Regions from separate parts of the Mediterraneibacter sp. ICN-202921 genome, predicted to be linked through region 2. Evidence: riboswitches for the same ligand, from Rfam matches in the RefSeq annotation. Region 2 holds a riboswitch; each other region holds the start of a gene.

Region 1 (7,087 bases), on a different contig from region 2:
AAACTGACCGCTGAAGAACAATGGGCAAAACTTCAAGCAGTCAAGAAAATTGCTGATAAAGCATGAAAAGAAGCTTGATAGACACAGCCACCCGCCTATGGGTGGCTGCTTCGGCTATAAATCTTTGTTATCTATAGAATATCAATATGCTCTCCTGCCAAGGCTTTGTTCATACTGCGAACTGCACAGAACTTTCCGCACATGGAACAAGTATCATCATGTTCGGGGCTTCTGTCATCCCGTATAGCCTTCGCTGTCTCTGGGTCAAAGGCACATGCCCACTGCGCTTCCCAATCCAGCGCTTTTCTTGCGTCTGCCATCCGGTCATCCATTTCTCTGGCTCCTCTTACTCCTTTTGCTATATCTGCAGCATGCGCAGCGATCTTAGAAGCAATGATTCCCTGCTTTACATCCTCTACATTTGGTAAAGCCAAATGTTCCGCCGGCGTTACATAACACAAAAAGGCAGCTCCTGCCGCTGCGGCAACTGCGCCTCCGATCGCCGCGGTAATATGGTCATATCCTGGCGCAATATCTGTCACCAATGGTCCTAACACATAAAAAGGTGCGCCTTGGCATACAGACTGCTGTACTTTCATATTGGCCGCGATCTGATCCAGCGGCATATGTCCCGGTCCTTCTACCATCACCTGCACATCCTTCGCCCAGGCACGTTTTGTCAGTTCACCCAGCCGGATCAGTTCTTCCATCTGGCATACATCTGTCGCATCCGCAAGGCAGCCGGGACGACATGCGTCTCCCAAAGAAATCGTGACATCATATTCCCGGCAAATATCCAGAATTTCATCATAATATTCATAAAAAGGATTTTCCTCTCCTGTCATGCACATCCATGCAAAAACAAGCGATCCCCCTCTGGATACAATATTCATCTTTCTTTTGTGATTTCGTATCTGCTCAATCGTCTTTCTTGTTATTCCACAGTGCAGTGTCACAAAATCCACGCCGTCCTCTGCATGAAGCCTGATCACATCAATAAAATCTTTTGCCGATAATGTATCTAGATCTCTCTGATAGTGGATCACTGAATCATATACCGGTACAGTCCCGATCATTGCCGGACACTCTGCCGTCAGCTTTCTCCGGAAAGGGATCGTATCCCCATGGGAAGAAAGATCCATGATAGAATGTGCTCCCATATTAACAGCTTCCATCACTTTTTTCATCTCTATATCATAGTCTTTACAGTCTCGTGAAACTCCTAAATTTACATTTATTTTTGTACGGAGCATAGAACCGACTCCCTCCGGGTCTATGCAAGTATGATTTTTATTTGCGCATATCACCACTTTTCCTTCTGCTACGAGCGGCAATAACTCGTCTGTTGTCATCCTTTCCTTTTGCGCTACTTTTTTTAATTCTTCTGTTATGATTCCCTTTCTTGCTGCCTCCATCTGTGTCGAGAAGTTTCTCATCGTATTCTTCCACCTTTCTTTTTCTTGCTCCTTCATCAGACAATACTATTGCAGCAAAAAACTGCCGCAACGTATACATATACTTTGCGGCAGTCCGGTCATCTTAATCCTCTGTCCATGATCGTATATCCCTACGTTGGCATTATCCAAATCAGGTTATGGGTTAAAGCATCTCAGCTTACTCTCAGCCCGCTTTAAACGCGAGCACCCCTTTTTATAAAAGTATTATAATATACTGCAATTGCATTTGCAATTACTAACTTAGCGGGAACTCTTCATATTTTTTTATAGATTTGTTCATAATCCATTCAAAAGTCCATCACACTTTTTACACAATTATTTTATATACTATAATTGTTCTAAAGATAGAACACTTTTTCATAAACTTTTTCCCCCTTTGAGTCACAGCAATATGTGGCTCTTTCCTTTTATAAAAATACATAAGCCTAACAGCGCATGCAGCAGGAAATGCTTATCTGCCGCGCCGGCAGGCTTATTTTGTTTTCTTATATCAGAAACAAAGCCAGACGATCAAATCCAGTGAAAAGATCGGGGAAAAATATATAAGACACATTTGCGCTGCTTTGTCGATTAACTTCCTATTTACAGCATATGTGCTCTTAGTTCTTCTCCACTCTTTATACTTAAATACGCCGGCGCGACATCAAATACTGTCTTGCAGCCTGTCTGTCCTTCTTCTGCCAGTCTGTACGCTGCTCTTGCATATGCAACGATCACAGAGGAAGTAAACTCTGGATTGGAATCCAATTTCAAACTATACTCGATCAGATGAGCATTTTCTTCATTCCAGCCTGTCTTTCCACTGCGGAGCACAAATCCGCCATGTGGAATTCCACTGTGCTCTTTCTTTAACTCTTCTTCACTGATAAAGTGCACTGTTGTATCATAATCAGCGAAATAGTTCGGCATATTTTTGATCTCTTCTTCCACTTTCTTCGCATCCGCGCCTTCTTCCAATACTACATAGCACTCTCTTGTATGTTTCTGGCGTGTTGTCAATTCTGGATTCTCTCCATCTCTAACTGCCTTTAAAGCTTCCTCAACAGGAACTGTATACTGTTTTGCGTCTTTTACGCCTTCCACACGACGGATCGCGTCAGAATGTCCCTGGCTGACTCCTTTGCCCCAGAATGTATAATCGTTCCCCTGCGGCAGGATCGCGTTTGCGTACATTCTGTTCAGAGAGAACATCCCCGGATCCCAGCCTACGGAGATGAGTCCTACTTTTCCTCCTTCTTTTGCAGCCGCATCTACATTTGCAAAATGCTCCGGGATACGTGCATGTGTATCAAAGCTGTCCACCACATTAAATAATTTTGCATAGACCGGCGTCTGCTCCGGCAGATCTGTAGCGCTGCCTCCGCACAAAATCATAACATCTATTTTATCTTTCCAGTTTTCCGCCTCTGCTAAAGCACATACTGCCGCACTTTCTGTTAAAATCTTTACATCCTCTGGATTTCTGCGGGTAAATACAGCAGCCAGTTCCATATCCGGATTCTGCTTGATCGCACATTCTACGCCGCGCCCTAGATTTCCATATCCTAAAATCCCAATTCTTATACTCATAACGAACATTTCTCCTTTCTTATACAATTCGGTTTTTATTATACGAGTACCTTTTGGATTTTTCAAGAATTTTCATATCATCACACACATTTTTTGTATACAGACCAACAGAAAAACCAAACAAAAAGAGCCCTTTACGGACTCTCTACCGCAGCAGTCTGCCGCGCATTTTATTCCATATATGTCCCTGTACATACTCATATGCCCTGTCATAGACCCATAGACCGGCCTGGCCTGCCGCAATAACGATGAGGAGCATAGAACCCGGAATGGCTTTTGAAAACAACAGTTCCTGAAAAACCAGTACCATAGGGATATACATAACATTAAAGATCACATATTTCATCATCCAGAATAAAATATGGCGTTTCTCTATGTTAGGATGCTTTTCCAGCACATGCCAGATACATTCCACTGCCAAAATATAAAACCCCATAGCCGCAAATGAAAGCACATAAATTTTATTTGGCGCGACCAAAACTCCCAGCAAAACATCTGCCAGATAAAAGGCGGCCCCTATCTTCAAACCATATTCGCGGATCACAATACCTACAAAATAAGAGGCTGCCGCTAAAAGGAACAATGTATTTGTCTCAATCACACTGCCAAGAGACATGCATACGACCGACACTGCAAGCAGCAGGCCGCCGAATGCCATAGATTTTGCTTTTACATGCATGAACAAAGATCTCCTCCCATACATTCACACAAACTGTCTGCACACCATAGGTCACAGCACATATTTCCTGTGCCGCAGGAAGATCCTCCTGTTCCATATCCGCCGCCATATGGATTGCTTTGGTATCTGCGGCTGCTAAAATCGAGTTGATTTAGGAACTGACGGTACTGCAGATTATTCGGTTCCATGTTGACGGCCTGTGCCGCATGCTCTCTTGCCACAAGATTATTCCCAATCCCTGCGTTGGCACATCCGCTGACATAATACCACATTGCCGAACGGTTCTGGATCTGATCAAGCACATTCAAAGCTTCCCGGTAATGACGGCTGTTCACATAATTTATGGCTGCCTGCATCTGCGGATCTTGCTGCGCCTGATTATATCCGCCGCCGTAGCCGTAGGAATATCCCCCTGTGCTTCCGGTGGAGCGTTCTTTCATGATCGTATCATACGCTTCCTGTACTTCTTTGAATTTCTCCTCCGCCAGATCTGCCAGCGGATTATTTACATTCGCATCCGGATGGTATTTTCTTGTCAGATCACGGTATGCCTTTTTTATCTCATCATCCGATGCATTGGGTGACACGCCCAGTACATCATATGGATTTTTCGTCATTTTTCTTTTCCTTTCCTTCTCTTTTCTTCAACTGTATCTTATGATAGCGATTCCAGACTCCATCATACAATATATTTCTCAAAATGTCCACATCTACGATACATGGCAGCTTTTCAAATTCCACACTGCACTCTGCGATCATCATACAGAGGATCTCCCTGCATTTTTCTTCATAATCTTCCTGCGTGCAAAGTTTCTTAAGCGGATTATAGCATTTCTTTTTCAGATCCTCTTCCAGATCCTCATACGCATCCATGATGTATATAAACTTTCCCAGGAAAAAGCCCATTCTGCGCAAACTCTTTTCCCACATATCCTCCTGCCAGACAAACAATTCCTCCATCAAACGCCCAAAGCATCCTGCCGTCCGGTCAAGATCTGTACTATTTTCTTTTTCGCAGGCGGCAAGTTCTTTCAGGGAGGTTTCGATTGCCTGGCTCTGACGCGGATACTTTGCAATGATCCGTTTCGCCTTACGCTTCAGCGCCCCCTTTGCCAGAAATGCGCTTACTTTCTTTTCATCCCGCCAGTCATCTTCTAGATGATACCATGCAAGCAAAACATTCATATCTGCCGCATATTCCGTGATCTCGTTTTGCAGCATCTGCTGTTTTTTTATCGGATGCACCTTACATCTATGCACTTCTGTACAAGTCTGGCTCTCATATAAAGACGTCAGCAAAATGATCGCAAATGTCATATCGTACGTCAGTGTCATCTGTCCGGATATACCGTATTTTTCTTTCAGGATATGGCAAAGTCCGCAGTAATATGCTTTATATTTGCGCAAATCTTTAACTTTTAATTCTGGTTCACATATGGTCACATAACCAAACATATCTTTTCTCCATATCTCTATTATCCTATTTATATATGGTTTTTAGTATAACACAGCTCATTTTTAACCCATATAAAATTTTTGTAAATCTTTTCTGATTGGGCAATTGTTAACTATTTTTATTATAAGGTTGACATTATATCATTTTTCTTTTATACTTTATGTATGCTGCAAATATAGGAATATGGAATACACAAAAGGAGTCTATTATTATGGAAACAACACGCACCACTACTCATAGTCTTACTCGTATCGCACTGATGACAGCCGTCCTCTGCATTATCAGCCCTTTTACCATCCCTCTGCCATTTAGTCCGGTCCCACTATCTCTCGCCACCTTTGGACTCTATCTGTCCTGCTATGTGCTTGGAATGAAAAACAGCGCCATAAGCTGTATCCTCTATATCCTGATCGGAATCGCAGGCATTCCTGTCTTTTCTTCTTTTGGAAGCGGGATTGGAAAGATTGCCGGACCCACCGGCGGCTATCTGATCGGGTATCTTTTTCTCGTAGTCATCGGCGGCTTTTTTGTTGAACATTTTTCAGATACACTCTCTTTGCAAATAGGAGGACTACTTGCAGGCACCGCTGTCTGCTATCTGTTCGGGACTGTATGGCTTGCCGTACAATTACATGTGAATTTTACAGCAGCTCTTATGATCGGCGTTGTTCCCTATTTGATCGGAGATGCCCTCAAAATCGCTGCTGCCGTTTTTATCGGACGGAAACTTAAGTCTGCACTTCAGTTCCTCTAAAACAGAGGAACTATTTTTCTGTCTTTTCCTATATTCCTCGCATAGTAAGCTGGATTCTCTTTTTCTTCAAATCTACACTCATCACTTTTACGTCTACAACATCTCCCACACTGACAGCTTCCAACGGATGTTTTATATATCGGTCTGTGATCTGCGAAATATGTACCAGCCCATCCTGGTGTACACCGATATCTACAAACGCACCGAAATCAATGACATTACGGACAGTGCCTTTTAATACCATTCCTTCTTTTAAGTCTTCCATCTCCAGCACATCCGTACGCAGGATCGGTTTCGGCATCTCTTCACGCGGATCACGGGCAGGTTTTTCCAATTCTTTTACAATATCTCTCAGCGTGATCTCTCCGATTCCTAATTCTTCGGCAAGGCGCGCATAATCTCTGATCGTAAGTGACAGCCCGGTTAAATTTCTGCCTGTGATATCTTCCGGTTTGAAACCTTGCTTTTTTAAGAGTTTTTCTGCTGCCCCGTAAGATTCGGGATGCACCCCTGTCGCATCCAACGGATTTTTTCCTCCCTGGATGCGCATAAAGCCTGCGCACTGCTCAAATGCCTTTGGCCCTAATTTTGCTACCTTCAGCAATTCCTTACGACTCTCGAATTTTCCGTTTTCTTCTCTGTACGCCACGATATTTTTCGCAATCGTACCAGTGATCCCAGATATATAAGATAATAACGGAGCAGAAGCCGTATTTAGATCCACGCCTACTTTATTTACACAATCCTCTACAACTCCTGTCAAAGATTCCCCCAGTTTTTTCTGGTTCATATCATGCTGATACTGACCTACCCCAATAGATTTCGGATCGATCTTTACTAATTCCGCCAGCGGATCCTGCAGTCTCCTTGCAATCGAGGCAGCACTCCTTTGTCCTACGTCAAATTTAGGGAACTCCTCACTTGCCAGTTTACTTGCAGAATATACCGATGCTCCCGCCTCATTTACAATCACATACTGTACTTTCTCCGGAATTTCCTTCAGAAGTTCTGTGATAAACTGTTCTGATTCCCGGGAAGCCGTTCCATTTCCCAGGGAAATCAACGTAATATGATATTTAGGGATGATTTTTTTGAGCAGCTCCTTAGACGCCTTGATCTTCTGTGGTGTCGTCGGAGCCGTCGGATAGATCACCGTCGTCCCCAGCACCTTT
Region 2 (7,087 bases):
TCTATCTGCGTTTGTGTCTTTGCTTCCAGCTGGGTATCAAAGGCTCGTCGCTTCTCGTCATACTCTTTGTCCAGAACCTCTTTTTGCGCTTCGGCATGTTCTACAATAGCGGAAGCAGTTTTTTCTATTTCCGTCAATTTGTTTACAATAGAGTCCATAACACCCCTCCTATTTGTTGAAAAATACTAATTGAATACTAATCTATTTTATCATACACCTTTTCTGAAAAAATGCAAGTTAAGGAAGTGTCAATTTTTTCAAAAAAGAACGCAAAAAAGAATGTGATATTTTTATGAAACCCCTTTGACCTTGCATGGGGGCTGTGCTATGTTATGATATAGGAAAAAATATATAAGATGAGTATTGGAAAAAGAGGGAAGTTTTTATACATAGTATAGTAAGGAGGCAGCATATGAGATTACGCAATATTCCCAGAGCAGAAGGAATGATCAGACTGCACAGGGCAGTGATACAAAGACCGGAAGCGCAGAAAGGCAGCTGGAGACAAGTATTTGGAAATAAGAATCCTATTTATATAGAAATCGGAATGGGCAAAGGGCAGTTTATTCTGGAGATGGCAAGACAACACCCGGAAGTGAATTTTGTCGGGATCGAAAGATATTCCAGCGTGCTTCTGCGGGCTATTGAAAAATTCGATACAGAAGAGTTTCAGTCGTTGGAAAATATCCGTTTTATCTGTATGGATGCAAGGAATGTGGAGGATGTGTTTGCGCCGCAAGAGGTTGAAAAGATCTATCTGAACTTTTCAGATCCATGGCCAAAGGCAAGACACGCGAAACGAAGGCTTACTTCTGTAGAATTTCTGAGAAGATATGAAGGAATCCTTGCAGACAAAGGTGAGGTAGAATTTAAGACAGACAATACACAGTTATTTAATTTTTCTTTGGAACAGGTCAAAGAAGCAGAATGGCTTCTGGTCAGGTATACGTATGACTTACATCATAATGAAGAAATGAACCAGGGAAATGTGATGACAGAATATGAAGAAAAATTTTCTGCGAAAGGGAATCCGATCAATAAACTGATCGCAATGAAGAAATAGACGCTGCAAGTTTCACATTTGCATACTTTATTCATATAGTAATATATATCAGTACCCGCATGAAGGGAGAGAAAATGCTGTGAGATGGAAGAAGAGCTGGAAGATCTGTATGCGGGAGAAAATGTATCGTATGCCGGGAATCAACAGGCGGCTGATGTGTATAAGATGTTCCTTTGATGAAGTGTACCGAATTTTAAATACCGGTTTTTGTCATGGGGAGGAAAAAGAAAAAAGATGTAGGTGAATAAAGTGAATGATAAGTTCCAAAGGAAAGAAAAGACAAAGATTCGGGTCACACAGGAGAATTACAGTCTTGAGGTACTGTCATCCGATCTGCCTGTCCTGGTGGAATTTTATGCATCCTGGTGTGGGAAATGCGCCATGATGCAGGCGATCGTGGAGCAGATCACGGAACAATATAAGGGTATCATAAAGGTATGCCAGATTGACATTGATGAGTCGCCGGCGATCGTATCACAGTTTGAGGTGACGGTAGTTCCCACTTTCGTGCTTTTTGTAGAAGGGAAACCAGTGGCAGCTGCCAGTGGAGTGATCGGGAAAGATAGAGTGGAAACGATGATAGAGGACTATAAATGAAAAGCAGAATTTCTGTGCTGGGATAGAAAACCTGGCACAGAGATGAAGAAAAAGGTCAAAAACCGGAAAAAATTGAAAAAACCTCTTGCAATACTGAAAAAACTGTTATATAATAACCCTTGCGTTATGAAAATAACAGATAAAATATTGCAGGACGCGCGATTAGCTCAGTTGGTAGAGCACCTGACTCTTAATCAGGGTGTCCAGGGTTCGAACCCCTGATCGCGCACTTAGAAATCACTGTTTTTGCGGACGTTGTGAGCCGCGGGGACGGTGGTTTTTTTGTGTGTTTTGCTTTTGGAGTTTGTTTTTAGCAGTGTTGGCGTACTGGGATAGTTGACTTTTTATTGTGGCGTATATTTGGAACTGTTATAATAGAGACGTGAAGAAAACGGTAAATTCAAATTTGACGAAGGAAGAATCGGAATTGATGGAGGTAAATAATTTGAAAAGATTGACAGCAATGATAGTTTTACCGCTTTTATACTAACTCTTATGCAGAAGATGGAATGGTAGTAGTACGAATTGGAAATGAATGGATAGAGTTCAAAGTGAAATAAATATCTGAATTTGAAGGAGGGATAGAAAATGGTCTTGTATTTTTCAGGCACTGGGAACAGTGCGTATATTGCAGAGAGGATCGCACAGGCTTTGGAAGAAGAAATCTGCTCCTTAAACCAGAAGATCAAAGAGCACAGACTTTTCGCAGGTCCGACACAAAAACGGATGATTTTTGTACTTCCCACATATGCCTGGCGTATACCAAAGGTGGTGGAGGAGTGGATTCTAAAATCCAGATTTACGGGAAAACCGGACGTATATTTCGTAATGAATTGCGGTTCCGAGATTGGAAGTGCCGCGAAGTATATAAGACGGCTGTGTAAAGAGAAAGACTTTTGCTATAAAGGGTGTGCGCAGATCATCATGCCAGAAAATTATCTTGCTATGTTTCAGGTCCCCAAGGAGGAAGAGGCTAAAGCAATCATAGAGAAAGCAGAACCCAAAATAGAAAAAGTCATACAGCAGATCGCCGCAGGAGAAGCGCTGGAAGAAGAGAAGGAAGGGTTTTTGGGCGCTTTCTTGAGCGGCCCGGTCAATGCAGTATTTTATCCGGCGGTCGTTCATGCGAAGAAATTCTGGGCAGACGATCAGTGTATCGGCTGCCGCAGGTGTGCAGACGCCTGCCCATTGAACAATATTACGATGGAGGAGCAAAGACCGCAGTGGCATGCTATGTGCACACACTGTATGGCATGCATCACGGTCTGCCCTGTAAAGGCTATTGAATATGGAAGAAAAAGTGCAGGAAAGCCACGGTACCGCTGTCCTATGTAAGAAAGTTTTCTACTTGGTCTCGATCTTGTACACCGGAAGTGGCGCCTACTGATTGTATGCAAAGGGCAGCACAGGCAGAAGCGAAAGTGAGCGCCTGCTTGAAGTCTTTGCCCCGGAGGATGGAAGAGAGGAAACCGGCGGCAAAATTATCTCCGGCTCCTGTACTGTCTGCGACATGTACGGGAAATGCTGGCAGAGTGAAAGAAGCCGCTGCATTTTTGGCGAAACAGCCGTTCTCGCCGGCTTTGATGATGACATTTTTTACACCATAGTTTAAAAAGACATCTGCCATAGCTGTATAGTCTTTTTCCTGTGTATAAAATGCGGCTTCGCTTTCATTGGGAAAGATATAATCTATGTAAGGCAGTGCAGCTTTAAGATCTGTGAGGGAAAGCGGAGAATGCAGGGGCAGTTTGGTATCTGCCGCTACGATAGCGCCGGCTGCCTTGGCGGTCCGGCAAATGGAGGCAATCGTTTCCGGCCGGGTAAGAGGCGGGCGGAAAAGGCTGGCAAGGCAGACAAGCCGCGCATCTTGGAATAATGTGGGCGGTATATGCAGGAAATCATCTAGGCGGGAAACCGCATTGATGGATTTTCGGTTTCCGTCTGTATTGACCAATAAGGGGGAAACAGGAGTAGGTACGTTATTGCTGTGCAGGATGGAATCGGTCAATATACCGTTATCCGCAAGCAGTTCATGCAGAGTTTTTCCGGCAAGGTCGTTTCCAAGGACGCAGACTGTGCGTACAGTATGTCCGAGGCGTGAGAAGATAACAGATTCGTTGAAGGCATCTCCGCCGGGAGAAAGGGTGACAGAGTCTGCGGTCTGCACACGTGTATTTTCGGAAGCCGCATTCCAGCCTTTGATGATACAATCCATGAGGACCTGGCCGATACACAGGATTTCGGGTGCTTGAAAAGATTCTGCTGATTTCATCTTTTTCTCCTTTTTAAAAATCTTGTATAGGATAACCGAAAAAAGAGCCGCGCTTGACTTTTCTCGGTATTCTGTTTAAAATATAGAATCGAAATAATATAAAAATGATGACAAGGGGAGCTTGTGTTGCAGGCTGAGAGGAAGTTTTAAGCTTCGACCCGTAACCTGATTTGGATAATGCCAACGTAGGGATATACATATGTGGTTTTTTAAGCCCTCCTTGTTTTCAGAAAAAAGCAAGGAGGATTTTTATGTTAAATTTTTTAGTCAATGCAGAGGGAGGACTGACTACTGCCGGCTATGCAGTGAGTATAATCGCAGGGATCGTACTGTTTATCGCAGCGTTGTTTTTCGCCGGAAAAAGCGCAGGGAAAAAGAAGATGTCGGCAAAACAGCTTGTCTTTTGCGCAATGGCGATCGCGCTGGCATTTCTGACGTCCTATCTTAAGGTATTTCAGCTTCCATGGGGCGGAAGCGTCACTTTATGCAGCATGTTGTTCATTGTCCTCGTAGGCAACTGGTATGGAGTGAAAACGGGTGTTTTGGTGGGACTTGCCTATGGACTTCTGCAATTTTTACAAGAACCGTACGTCTTATCCTTTTTCCAGGTATGCTGCGATTATATACTTGCCTTTGCGGCTCTTGGTGTGGCAGGTTTCTTCGCAAAGAGCAGTCATGGGCTGGTGAAAGGCTATATTGCCGGCGTGCTGGCAAGAGGCGCATTCCATGCGCTGGGCGGATATTTATACTGGATGAGTTACATGCCGGATACATTCCCGCAGTCTTTGAAGAGTATTTATCCGATCGTTTATAACTACAGCTACCTTTTGGCAGAAGGGATCCTGACGGTCATTCTTCTGTCTGTTCCGGCCGTGTCGAAGGGACTGCAGCGTATCCGTCAGATGGCACTGGAATAAGTCTCTGCGGATATTCCGGAAGAAAAAAATGTCAACAGATCCTGGGAAGCTGCTGTCCGCTGAGTTTGGCAAGGATCCTTTTGCCTCCAATCTTTGTTTTTAAGAGCACATGACCGGGCATATCTTCTGTAACCGTTCCGATCACTGCCGCATGTTCACCGCCGGACACTTCTTTTAGAGCGTTCAGGACAGGCGCGCATGCTTCCGGAGCGGTCACAAGAAGCATCCTGCCTTCACAGGCACAGTAGAGTGGGTCCAGTCCCAGCAGATCACAGGCTGCTTCCACAGGCGCGTCTACAGGGACGGCATCTTCTTCTATCTCGATGGAAAAAGGCATGTTCTCCGTAAATTCATTTAAGGCCGTTGCGATTCCGCCTCTGGTAGGATCCCGCATGATGCGGATGCCGGAGCAGGCGGGAGAACTGTTCGGGAGAGCTGTCTGTGTTTTTTCTGCCGCATGGATGGCAGCTTCTGTTAGGAGATGGAGACATTGACAGTCGGAACGTAAGGAAGATGTTTGGGCATCTTGTAAAGAGAGCAGTCCGGAACGTGCCATCATAACAGCAGCGCCATGGCAGCCTGCGCTGCCGCTTAAGATGACCGTGTCTCCTTTACGGATACCGGATTTCCCGGGGAAATGGGCGCGCAGAAAGCCAATGCCGGCTGTATTGATGTAGATACCGTCCCCTTTGCCCGCTTCTACCACTTTTGTATCGCCTGTTGTGATGAGTACTCCTGCCTGTCGGGCCTCTTCTGCAATCGTGTCTACGATCATTTTGAAATCCCGGAAGGAAAAACCCTCTTCCAGAATAAAAGAGAGACTTAAATATTGGGGGAGTCCTCCCGCCATACATACGTCATTTACTGTGCCGCATACACATAAATTTCCAATATTGCCTCCGGGGAATTTCCACGGAGAGACAACGAAACTGTCAGTGGAAAAGACAAAAGAATTTTCCCCCCTCCTATCTTTTAACAGGGCACCGTCTCCTAACTGGGAAAGGATGGGATTTTTAAAAGCAGGAAGCAGGATAGAATCGATCAGTTCTGCGGTCTTGCCGCCTCCGCTTCCATAATCTAATGTGATAATATCTTCCATATCTGTATACCTCCATAGAATCGATCAAACTTCATACTGATAAGCTGCCGCACAGGCGCCTTCCGAAGAAACCATGCAAGGGCCGATGGGATGGGCAGGGGAGCAGACCGTCTTAAAAAGCGGACAATCCAGGGGTGAGGCTACGCCTCGGATTACTTGCGCACAGCGGCAGCCGGGGTGTTCTGCATTGGAAGAAGGCCTGAAGTGAAACTTCTCCCAGGCATCCCACTGACGATACTGATCTCTTAGAGTATACCCACTGTCCACAATCGTTCCAAGACCGCGCCAGGTACTTTCGCAGGTCTGAAATACAGCGTTTATATATTCTTGCGCGAGAGGATTTCCTTCCGGGCGTACGAGACGTGTATAGGTATTTACCAGAGCGGGTCTGTGCACGGCGAGCATATGTGTCAGTTCCAGGATAGAATACAGAAGGTCAGCCGCGTCAAATCCACTCACAACAGCAGGAAGATGAAATTCTCGGGGAAGGAAAGCAAATGCGTCAGAACCTGTGACAGCAGCCACATGACCGGGGCATAAAAAACCGTCTACGGCGAAATCTTCTGCCGTGATCAGGGAGCGCAGCGCCGGCTCTGTCTTTTTCAAAAGACTGAGCACAGAGAAATTTTTCACTTGTTCTTCTGCGGCTTTTAAAATACAGGCAGCAGTACCGGGAGCGGTGGTCTCAAAACCGACACCTAAAAACAGAACATCCAGCTGGGGATATGCATAGGACAATTCCAGGGCATCCATGGGAGAATATACCATCTCGACATGTGCGCCTTTGGCCTTTTTTAAGAGGAGATTTTCCTCGGGATCCGTGCCTGGGACACGCAGGAGGTCTCCATAGCTGGCGATCAGAATATGCGGATCCTCCGCAAGAGAAAGGATCGAGTCTATGACATTTGCCGGCGTGACGCATACCGGACAGCCGGGGCCGGAGAGCAGGCGGATGGAGGAAGGCAGGATACTTTTTATGCCTGTACGTGCGATCGACATGGTGTGTGTGCCGCAGATCTCCATTAGTCTGATGCTGCCGGTCTTTTCAGTCAGTTCCTCTACCCGTGCAAGGATCTGCTGCGTTTTTTGCGGAGATTTGAATTCCTTTTCATAGAGCATCGTAAATATCCTCCAGAAAT
Region 3 (7,087 bases), on a different contig from region 2:
ACAACTATATTGAGCCATGGCTCCCAGATGATATTTTCTTTATCACTTCTCAGGAATTAGAAGATATGTTCCCTGAAGCAGCTCCCAAAGAAAGGGAATATCGTATCGCTAAAGCAAAAGGGGCTGTGTTTATTTCACAGATCGGCAAAGAACTTGCTTCCGGTAAAAAGCACGACGGCCGCGCGCCGGACTATGATGACTGGGAATTAAATGGAGATATTATCGTATATTATCCGGTACTCGATATCGGATTAGAGCTTTCTTCCATGGGCATTCGGGTAGACGAAGGGGCTCTTAAAAAGCAGCTGAAGCTTGCAGACTGCGAAGAACGTGCTTCCCTCCCCTTCCAGAAGGCGCTTTTAAACGGGGAACTGCCTTATACAGTTGGGGGAGGTATCGGTCAGTCCCGCATCTGCATGTACTATTTAAGAAAAGCGCATATCGGAGAAGTACAATCCTCGATCTGGCCTGAGGAAACAGCAAAACAGGCTCTGGAGAACGGGATACAATTATTATAGTTCTGACAAAACAGTACGCCGCGAGAAAAAACAGACAGTGCCATGTGTCATACTTTCATGTACACATAGTACTGTCTGTTTTCATTCCACAATTGTCTAACAGAACGAAACATCAACGAGTTTAAGCGGTACTGTGGATTGGAATCTATATCTCCCTTATCCCTATCGCCTGCATTTTTTGTGCTATATATCTATTGTTTGTAAGTTCTTTTTCATAGTAGACAACTCCATTATTTTCATAGGGATCATTAAAATAGTATCCTTTTTCATCATATCCGGTCAAAAGCATACAGTGTTCATTTGACACCCAGGTAAATCTTTCTTTTGAATCGAGAAGTTTCCACTGTGGACCCACAATAGGCTCTCTCATATTGATACACGCCCATAAAATAACCGGAATTCCTTTATCCAGATAAGTATCTGTGAGATACTCCATAGATTGCCCCGTTTCATCCAGCACAATCCATTTCCGTTCCCCACACATTTTCCTTTCATGTGCATCCTGCAGCGCTTTCTTTAGTGCCTGGCAGATGACCGGAGCATAACAGCCAAGAGAGTCTTCATCATATGGGCTGCCACAAAAATATTTATATGGATCCGGTCCATAAAGTTCCCCGTCTACAGATTGAAACTCCCTGCATGCAAGATACTTCTGGATAAACTCATCCACCGTAATCTCTATGCCCAAGAACTGTAAAAGCATAGTCGCAGAAACACTTTCACAGCCGGTTGGATACCTTTTGCTCTGATCTATATACGGCACATCTATCCTAAGCATTTTCTTCCACCTTCTGTTCCTTCTTGGAACGTTCTAAAAACATCTTCATGCCAAACAAGACTGCAAGCAATAGAATAAAGCTGGCACCAAGCGTTATCCACCATACTTTAACTATCCCTGCAATGATATACCCTGCTACACACACACCTGCCACGACCGCTGCATACTGCATCTGTGTAGAAACATGGTTGATATGATTGCTCTGCGCTCCTGCCGAAGACATAACGGTCGTATCAGATATTGGTGAAACATGATCTCCGCATACTGCTCCGGCAAGTACAGCTGAAACTGCAATGACCATCATCTCCATATTCGAAGCAGATGAGAACATGGCAACGACGATCGGCACTAGGATCGCGAATGTTCCCCAGGAAGTTCCCGTTGAAAATGCTAAAAAAATCGCCACAGCAAACATGATCACCGGTATAAAAATACTTGCCTGTGCATTCTTTCCTACAACTTCTCCCACGAAATCTGCAATTCCCAAAGCATCTCCCATCCCTTTTAAGGACCAGGCAAAAATCAAGATCGCAACCGCAGGTATCATCAGTTTAAACCCTTCTACAAAACTATCCATAAAGCCTTTAAATGTGATTACTTTTCGCGGCATATACAAAAGAAACATAAACAATACTGTCACCATTGTCGCAAAAATAAGACTTGTCTCTGCATCACAACCAGAAAAAGCCGTGATCAGATCCGTTGCTCCGCCCAGAAAGCCAGTATAGATCATTGCTCCTATCGCAGACACGATCAGAACTGCGACCGGAAGTATAAGATCGATCACTTTCCCCTGCTTAGAGCCAGATTCTTCTTCAATTTTATCAAATTCTTCTCCGCCGCTTGTAAACAAGTCTCCTTTGGCCGCATTTCTTTCGTGCTTTTTCATCAATCCAAAATCAAAACCCGAAATAATGATAAACAATACCATCGCAATTGTCAGAATTGCATATAAATTATACGGAATCGTGCGCAAAAAAAGTTGAAAACCAGTAATCCCCGCATCTTCAGGTACATAAGAGTTCACCGCTGCCGCCCAGCTGGAGATTGGAGCGATGATACAAACCGGAGCTGCCGTTGCATCGATAATATAGGCAAGCTTTGCTCTAGAAACTTTATAACGATCTGTCACAGGACGCATGACTGAACCTACTGTCAGACAATTAAAATAATCGTCCACAAATATTAATATGCCCAATCCAGTCGTCGCAAGCAGCGAGCTTTTTTTGCTCTTGATCTTTTTCCCTGCCCACCTTCCATATGCCGCCGAGCCGCCTGATTTCGCCATCAGTACGATGATCATACCGAGCAATACATCAAATATCAAAATATTTAAATTCATACTCTCCTTCATGATGTCAAAGAAAGATACAAATGCATTCCAGGGATCAAAGCCTGCATACAGCAATGCGCCCACAGCAACCCCTATGAAGAGTGAACTATATACCTCCTTTGTTATAAAAGCAAGCAATATTGCCAGCAGCGGCGGTACCAACGACCACCATGTTCCAATAAAAATTGAACTGTCCATGAAAAACCCTCTCTCTCTTCTTTTATAGAATTCGGACATACCATTTATAAATTGGCATTATATACATAATATCGAATATTTCGGCAATATACAATCTTTTTCTTACTTTTACTGCCTGTATTTTTCTGCTTCTTTTACATATTCTCCGGTAATAGCAAAAGCATGATCCATAGGTCCGCTGCCTGCCCCCAGATCCAACATAGCTCCCAACGCTCCTGAAATATAACTTTTCGCGCGTTCTACCGATATATCCATAGAAAAGCCTTTTGCCAGATTTGAGGCAATTGCGCTGGATAAAGTACATCCTGTCCCATGAGTGTTCGGATTCGAGATTCGTTTCCCGTAAAACCATCTGTATGTTGCTTCCCGATACAGCAGATCATTGGCGTCGTTTAACTGATGTCCACCTTTTAAAAGCACTGCGCAATGGTAATACCATCCGATTTTTTCTGCTGCTTTTATCATATCTTCTTCTGTTCTTATCGACATTTCTGCCAGCACTTCTGCCTCTGGGATATTCGGAGTCAGTATATCCGCAATCCCTAACAGTTCTTCTTTCAATATATCTATCGCATCGTCACTGATCAATTTTGCCCCGCTCGTCGCCACCATTACCGGATCGACTACGATATGTACAGCATGATACTCTTTTAACTTTTCTGCTATTGCCCGTATCAGCTCACCGGACGATACCATTCCAATTTTTACGGCATCCGGGCGTATATCGTTAAATATACAGTCTAATTGTTCCTTCAAAAACCCGGGAGTCACCTCCATGATCCCTGCCACCCCAGTTGTATTCTGCGCAGTCAAGGCTGTCACAGCACTCATAGCGAATACCCCATTTGCCATCATTGTTTTAATATCAGCCTGTATTCCGGCTCCTCCGCTGCAGTCGCTTCCAGCGATCGTCAATGCAGTTTTCATCGTACTTTTCCTCTCTTTTCTTTCATTCTCCAGCCATTCTTTTATAAACCAACGCGAAATCCGTATATGCGGCCAAATAAATATCCGCCGTATTCCATATTCTTGCAAGATTTCTGTCATTTGCCTTGTCATATACGGCAACTGTCTTAAAACCTGCCTTCTTCGCCGTTAGGACAGCGTGATACGCATCTTCAAATACCCATGTATTTTCAGGTTCTGTATCCATCTGCAGCGCTGCGGCCAGATAAATATCCGGCTGCGATTTACTGCTTCCAATCTCTGCACATGTAAAAATCCCTTGAAAATAAGAAAAAACTCCTAATCTTTTTAATGCTGCTTCTGCATTTTGCCTATCTCCGGATGTCGCGATCGTCATGGGTATTTTTCTCGCTTTAAATTCATCCAGATATTGTCTTACGCCTTCTTTCAGAGGAACTTTCTCTCTGTAAAACTCTTCTACCCGTCTGTTCAGGCCACTTACCACCTCCGTTTCCGTAAGCGCGAGTCCATATGTTTTGATCAGATATGCAGCGCCTTCCTCCAAACTCATCTCAAAGAGGATATTTCTAAGATCTTTTTCTGCCGCTATCCCTAAACTCTTCAAATATAATTCTCCTAAGTTTTCCCAAACAGGCATGGAATTTAAAAGCGTTCCATCCACATCAAATACGATACCTTTTATCATTTTCTTTATCTTTCACCTAGCATTTCTTTTGTCAGATCACGCAGTCTCTTTGCTGCATTTTGTATATCTGACTGTGCAAAGACAGCACTGATGACTGCTATACCGCAGATTCCACTTCCTTTTAGTCTCATAACGTTTGCTTCGCCAATCCCACCGATCGCGATCACCGGAATATTTACTGCCGCACAGATTTCTTTTAGCGTCTCATGATCGACTTCTTTTGCGTCTGCCTTAGAACCTGTAGCAAATACTGCTCCTACTCCCAAATAATCTGCGCCATTTTTTTCTGCTTTTACAGCTTGCTCTACTGTCTGCGCCGATACACCGATGATCTTATCCTCACCCAGTATTTCTCGTGCATGCAGCGCTTCCATATCACTTTGACCCACGTGCACTCCATCTGCGTCAACCGCTTTTGCGATTTCTACATTATCATTGATCACAAACGGGACTTTGTACTGGCTGCAAAGTTCTTTTATCGTTTCTGCCTCTTTTAAAAATGCGGCTTCCTCCAGATTTTTTTCCCTGAGCTGTATAAATGTCGCGCCTCCTTTTAAGGCTTCTTCCACTTGTTCACAAAGTCTCTTTCCATGCAGCCATCTTCTGTCTGTCACCGCATAAAGAAGTAGATCTTTTTTAGAGCACCTCATACTTTGCACCTCTTTCTAATTCTTCTCCTGTCATATTATAAACTGCATCGATGATACGGCTGCGATATGTCGCATTTCCATCTCCTTTGCACATATAACTAAACCCGATCTCCCCGGCAAGTCCCATTGCACAGACTGCTGCTGCCGCAGCTTCCAGATGATTCTCCGGATTCGCTGTCAGATATGCTGTCATCATGCCGGATAACTGACATCCGGTTCCGGTAACCTTCCCCATCTCCGGACGTCCATTTCGTATCACATAACATTGTTTTCCGTCTGATACAAGATCAATGGCCCCTGTGACAGCAATGATCGTCTTCGTTTCATCCGCAAATTTTTTCACAAAAGCAACCGCTTCTTTCAGATTCTCTTCTTTCACGATATCTGCTATGTCCGCATCTACCCCCTTTGTCGTCCCGCTTCCATTTGCCAGCGTCCTGATCTCCGACATATTTCCACGGATAGCGGTCAGTTGGATTTCCTTCAGCAATCTCAGCGCCGTATTCGTTCTAAGCGCACTGGCGCCTGCCCCCACCGGATCCAGCAGGACAGGATGCCCCAATACATTTGCCTTTCTTCCTGCCTTAAACATTCCTTCTATACTTGTTTTGTGCAAAGTTCCAATATTGATATTAAGTCCGCCGCAGATAGATGTAATGTCCTCCACATCTTCTGCTTCATCCGACATGATCGGACTTCCTCCACAGGCCAGCAATATATTCGCCACATCATTTACAGTAACATAATTTGTAATATTATGTACCAAAGGAGCAGTTTTTCTCACTTGCTGCATGCACTTTTTTATCATATGATAAATCCTCCTATGCTTCTTATTCGATAAAAGCGGGTATACCAATGAGGTATACCCGCTGCGAATGCGTTTATATATTCCCTACGTTGGCATTATCCAAATCAGGTCACGGGTCTAGACACGTTCGTCTACTCTCAGCCTGCCTGCTGCGCAAGCTCCCCTGTTATTTCTATTGATAATTCAAATTTCCCAGATATATATCCAACACTTTCATTCTTTTCATCACAGTAACGAGAACAACTGCCAGTATCGTGCCGCCAAAACTAGAAATAAAAAATGGAATCACGAAACCAAAAACAGCGCTGTCGCTTCCCATCAGAAACGCTGCAACCGGATAACTTAAAATCCCTCCGATCACTGATGTACCGAACAGTTCACCTACATATGCATAAGGCAGATGTTTCCCATACTTATATAACATACCACAGAGAAACGCTCCACACATGGATCCCGGAAATGCCAGCAGTGTCCCGGTTCCCATCAAATTACGCAAAAGACTCGTTACAAACGCCATCCCTACCGCATACCCCGGTCCTAAAAAGACGCCGCCCAATATATTGATAAAATGCTGGACTGGAGCACATTTTGACGCGCCCACCGGAATAGACAGCGGAGAACAGACAATACCGACAGCTACAAGAATGCCTGCCAAAGCAAGCTTTTTTACATTGATGTTTTTCATGTTAACCTCCTGAAATAACGGTCGATACTCCTTGGTATCCTCTCACTCCGGAACACGGATTCCCTCGCAGGTTATTTTCGTACCTCGTACGCCGGTACAGTAAAAACCCAAACGGCGCTCCCCGCCTGAGAAAACTCTTTGTCAGATATCCGCCCATATCTTACCACAATCCTCTTTTACTGTAAAGATACTTCTGTTATAATACACAATAGTAAACTTGGTATCCTATATCATAAATAACAGGAAAAATAAAGGAGATCACAATGTCTGTTCAGATTGTTAAAGATTATTTTAAAAACAAAAATATATCTAAAGAAATTATTGAGTTTTCATCTTCCAGTGCAACTGTTGATCTTGCGGCACAAGCCGCCGGTGTAGAACCTGCACGTATTGCCAAAACACTTTCTTTCTATACTAAGGAAAGAGATACTGCCATCCTTATTGTAACTGCAGGAGACACAAAAATAGACAATAGTAAATTTAAACATTTCTTTAGCATGAAAGC

What was found. A riboswitch is a leader RNA that binds a small molecule or an ion and turns the genes downstream of it on or off. The one in region 2 is predicted to bind thiamine pyrophosphate.
Region 1: it holds a riboswitch for thiamine pyrophosphate, as region 2 does, so the genes downstream of both, thiC (phosphomethylpyrimidine synthase ThiC) here and WKT01_RS02085 (energy-coupled thiamine transporter ThiT) in region 2, are expected to answer to the same signal.
Region 3: it holds a riboswitch for thiamine pyrophosphate, as region 2 does, so the genes downstream of both, thiM (hydroxyethylthiazole kinase) here and WKT01_RS02085 (energy-coupled thiamine transporter ThiT) in region 2, are expected to answer to the same signal.

What each region holds. Positions count from the first base shown of each region.
Region 1 covers NZ_JBBKBE010000005.1:11,169-18,255, reverse strand. The annotation lists gene thiC (phosphomethylpyrimidine synthase ThiC) at 132-1,436, opposite strand; TPP riboswitch at 1,548-1,658, opposite strand; gene WKT01_RS05840 (diaminopimelate dehydrogenase) at 2,040-3,026, opposite strand; gene WKT01_RS05835 (hypothetical protein) at 3,172-3,705, opposite strand; gene WKT01_RS05830 (J domain-containing protein) at 3,696-4,322, opposite strand; gene WKT01_RS05825 (DUF5685 family protein) at 4,303-5,160, opposite strand; gene WKT01_RS05820 (biotin transporter BioY) at 5,373-5,915, shown strand; gene WKT01_RS05815 (Tex family protein) at 5,944-7,087, opposite strand, start outside.
Region 2 covers NZ_JBBKBE010000002.1:8,306-15,392, forward strand. The annotation lists gene WKT01_RS02055 (hypothetical protein) at 1-158, opposite strand, end outside; gene trmB (tRNA (guanosine(46)-N7)-methyltransferase TrmB) at 413-1,063, shown strand; gene WKT01_RS02065 (thioredoxin family protein) at 1,313-1,660, shown strand; tRNA gene WKT01_RS02070 (tRNA-Lys) at 1,817-1,889, shown strand; gene WKT01_RS02075 (EFR1 family ferrodoxin) at 2,249-2,995, shown strand; gene WKT01_RS02080 (carbohydrate kinase family protein) at 2,988-3,932, opposite strand; TPP riboswitch at 4,036-4,141, shown strand; gene WKT01_RS02085 (energy-coupled thiamine transporter ThiT) at 4,184-4,849, shown strand; gene hypE (hydrogenase expression/formation protein HypE) at 4,881-5,948, opposite strand; gene hypD (hydrogenase formation protein HypD) at 5,973-7,067, opposite strand; gene WKT01_RS02100 (HypC/HybG/HupF family hydrogenase formation chaperone) at 7,057-7,087, opposite strand, start outside.
Region 3 covers NZ_JBBKBE010000003.1:174,695-181,781, reverse strand. The annotation lists gene asnA (aspartate--ammonia ligase) at 1-518, shown strand, start outside; gene WKT01_RS04255 (C39 family peptidase) at 664-1,296, opposite strand; gene WKT01_RS04250 (Na+/H+ antiporter NhaC family protein) at 1,289-2,827, opposite strand; gene thiD (bifunctional hydroxymethylpyrimidine kinase/phosphomethylpyrimidine kinase) at 2,936-3,754, opposite strand; gene WKT01_RS04240 (HAD family hydrolase) at 3,777-4,439, opposite strand; gene thiE (thiamine phosphate synthase) at 4,445-5,089, opposite strand; gene thiM (hydroxyethylthiazole kinase) at 5,076-5,897, opposite strand; TPP riboswitch at 5,961-6,072, opposite strand; gene thiW (energy coupling factor transporter S component ThiW) at 6,070-6,582, opposite strand; gene WKT01_RS04220 (YbaK/EbsC family protein) at 6,846-7,087, shown strand, end outside.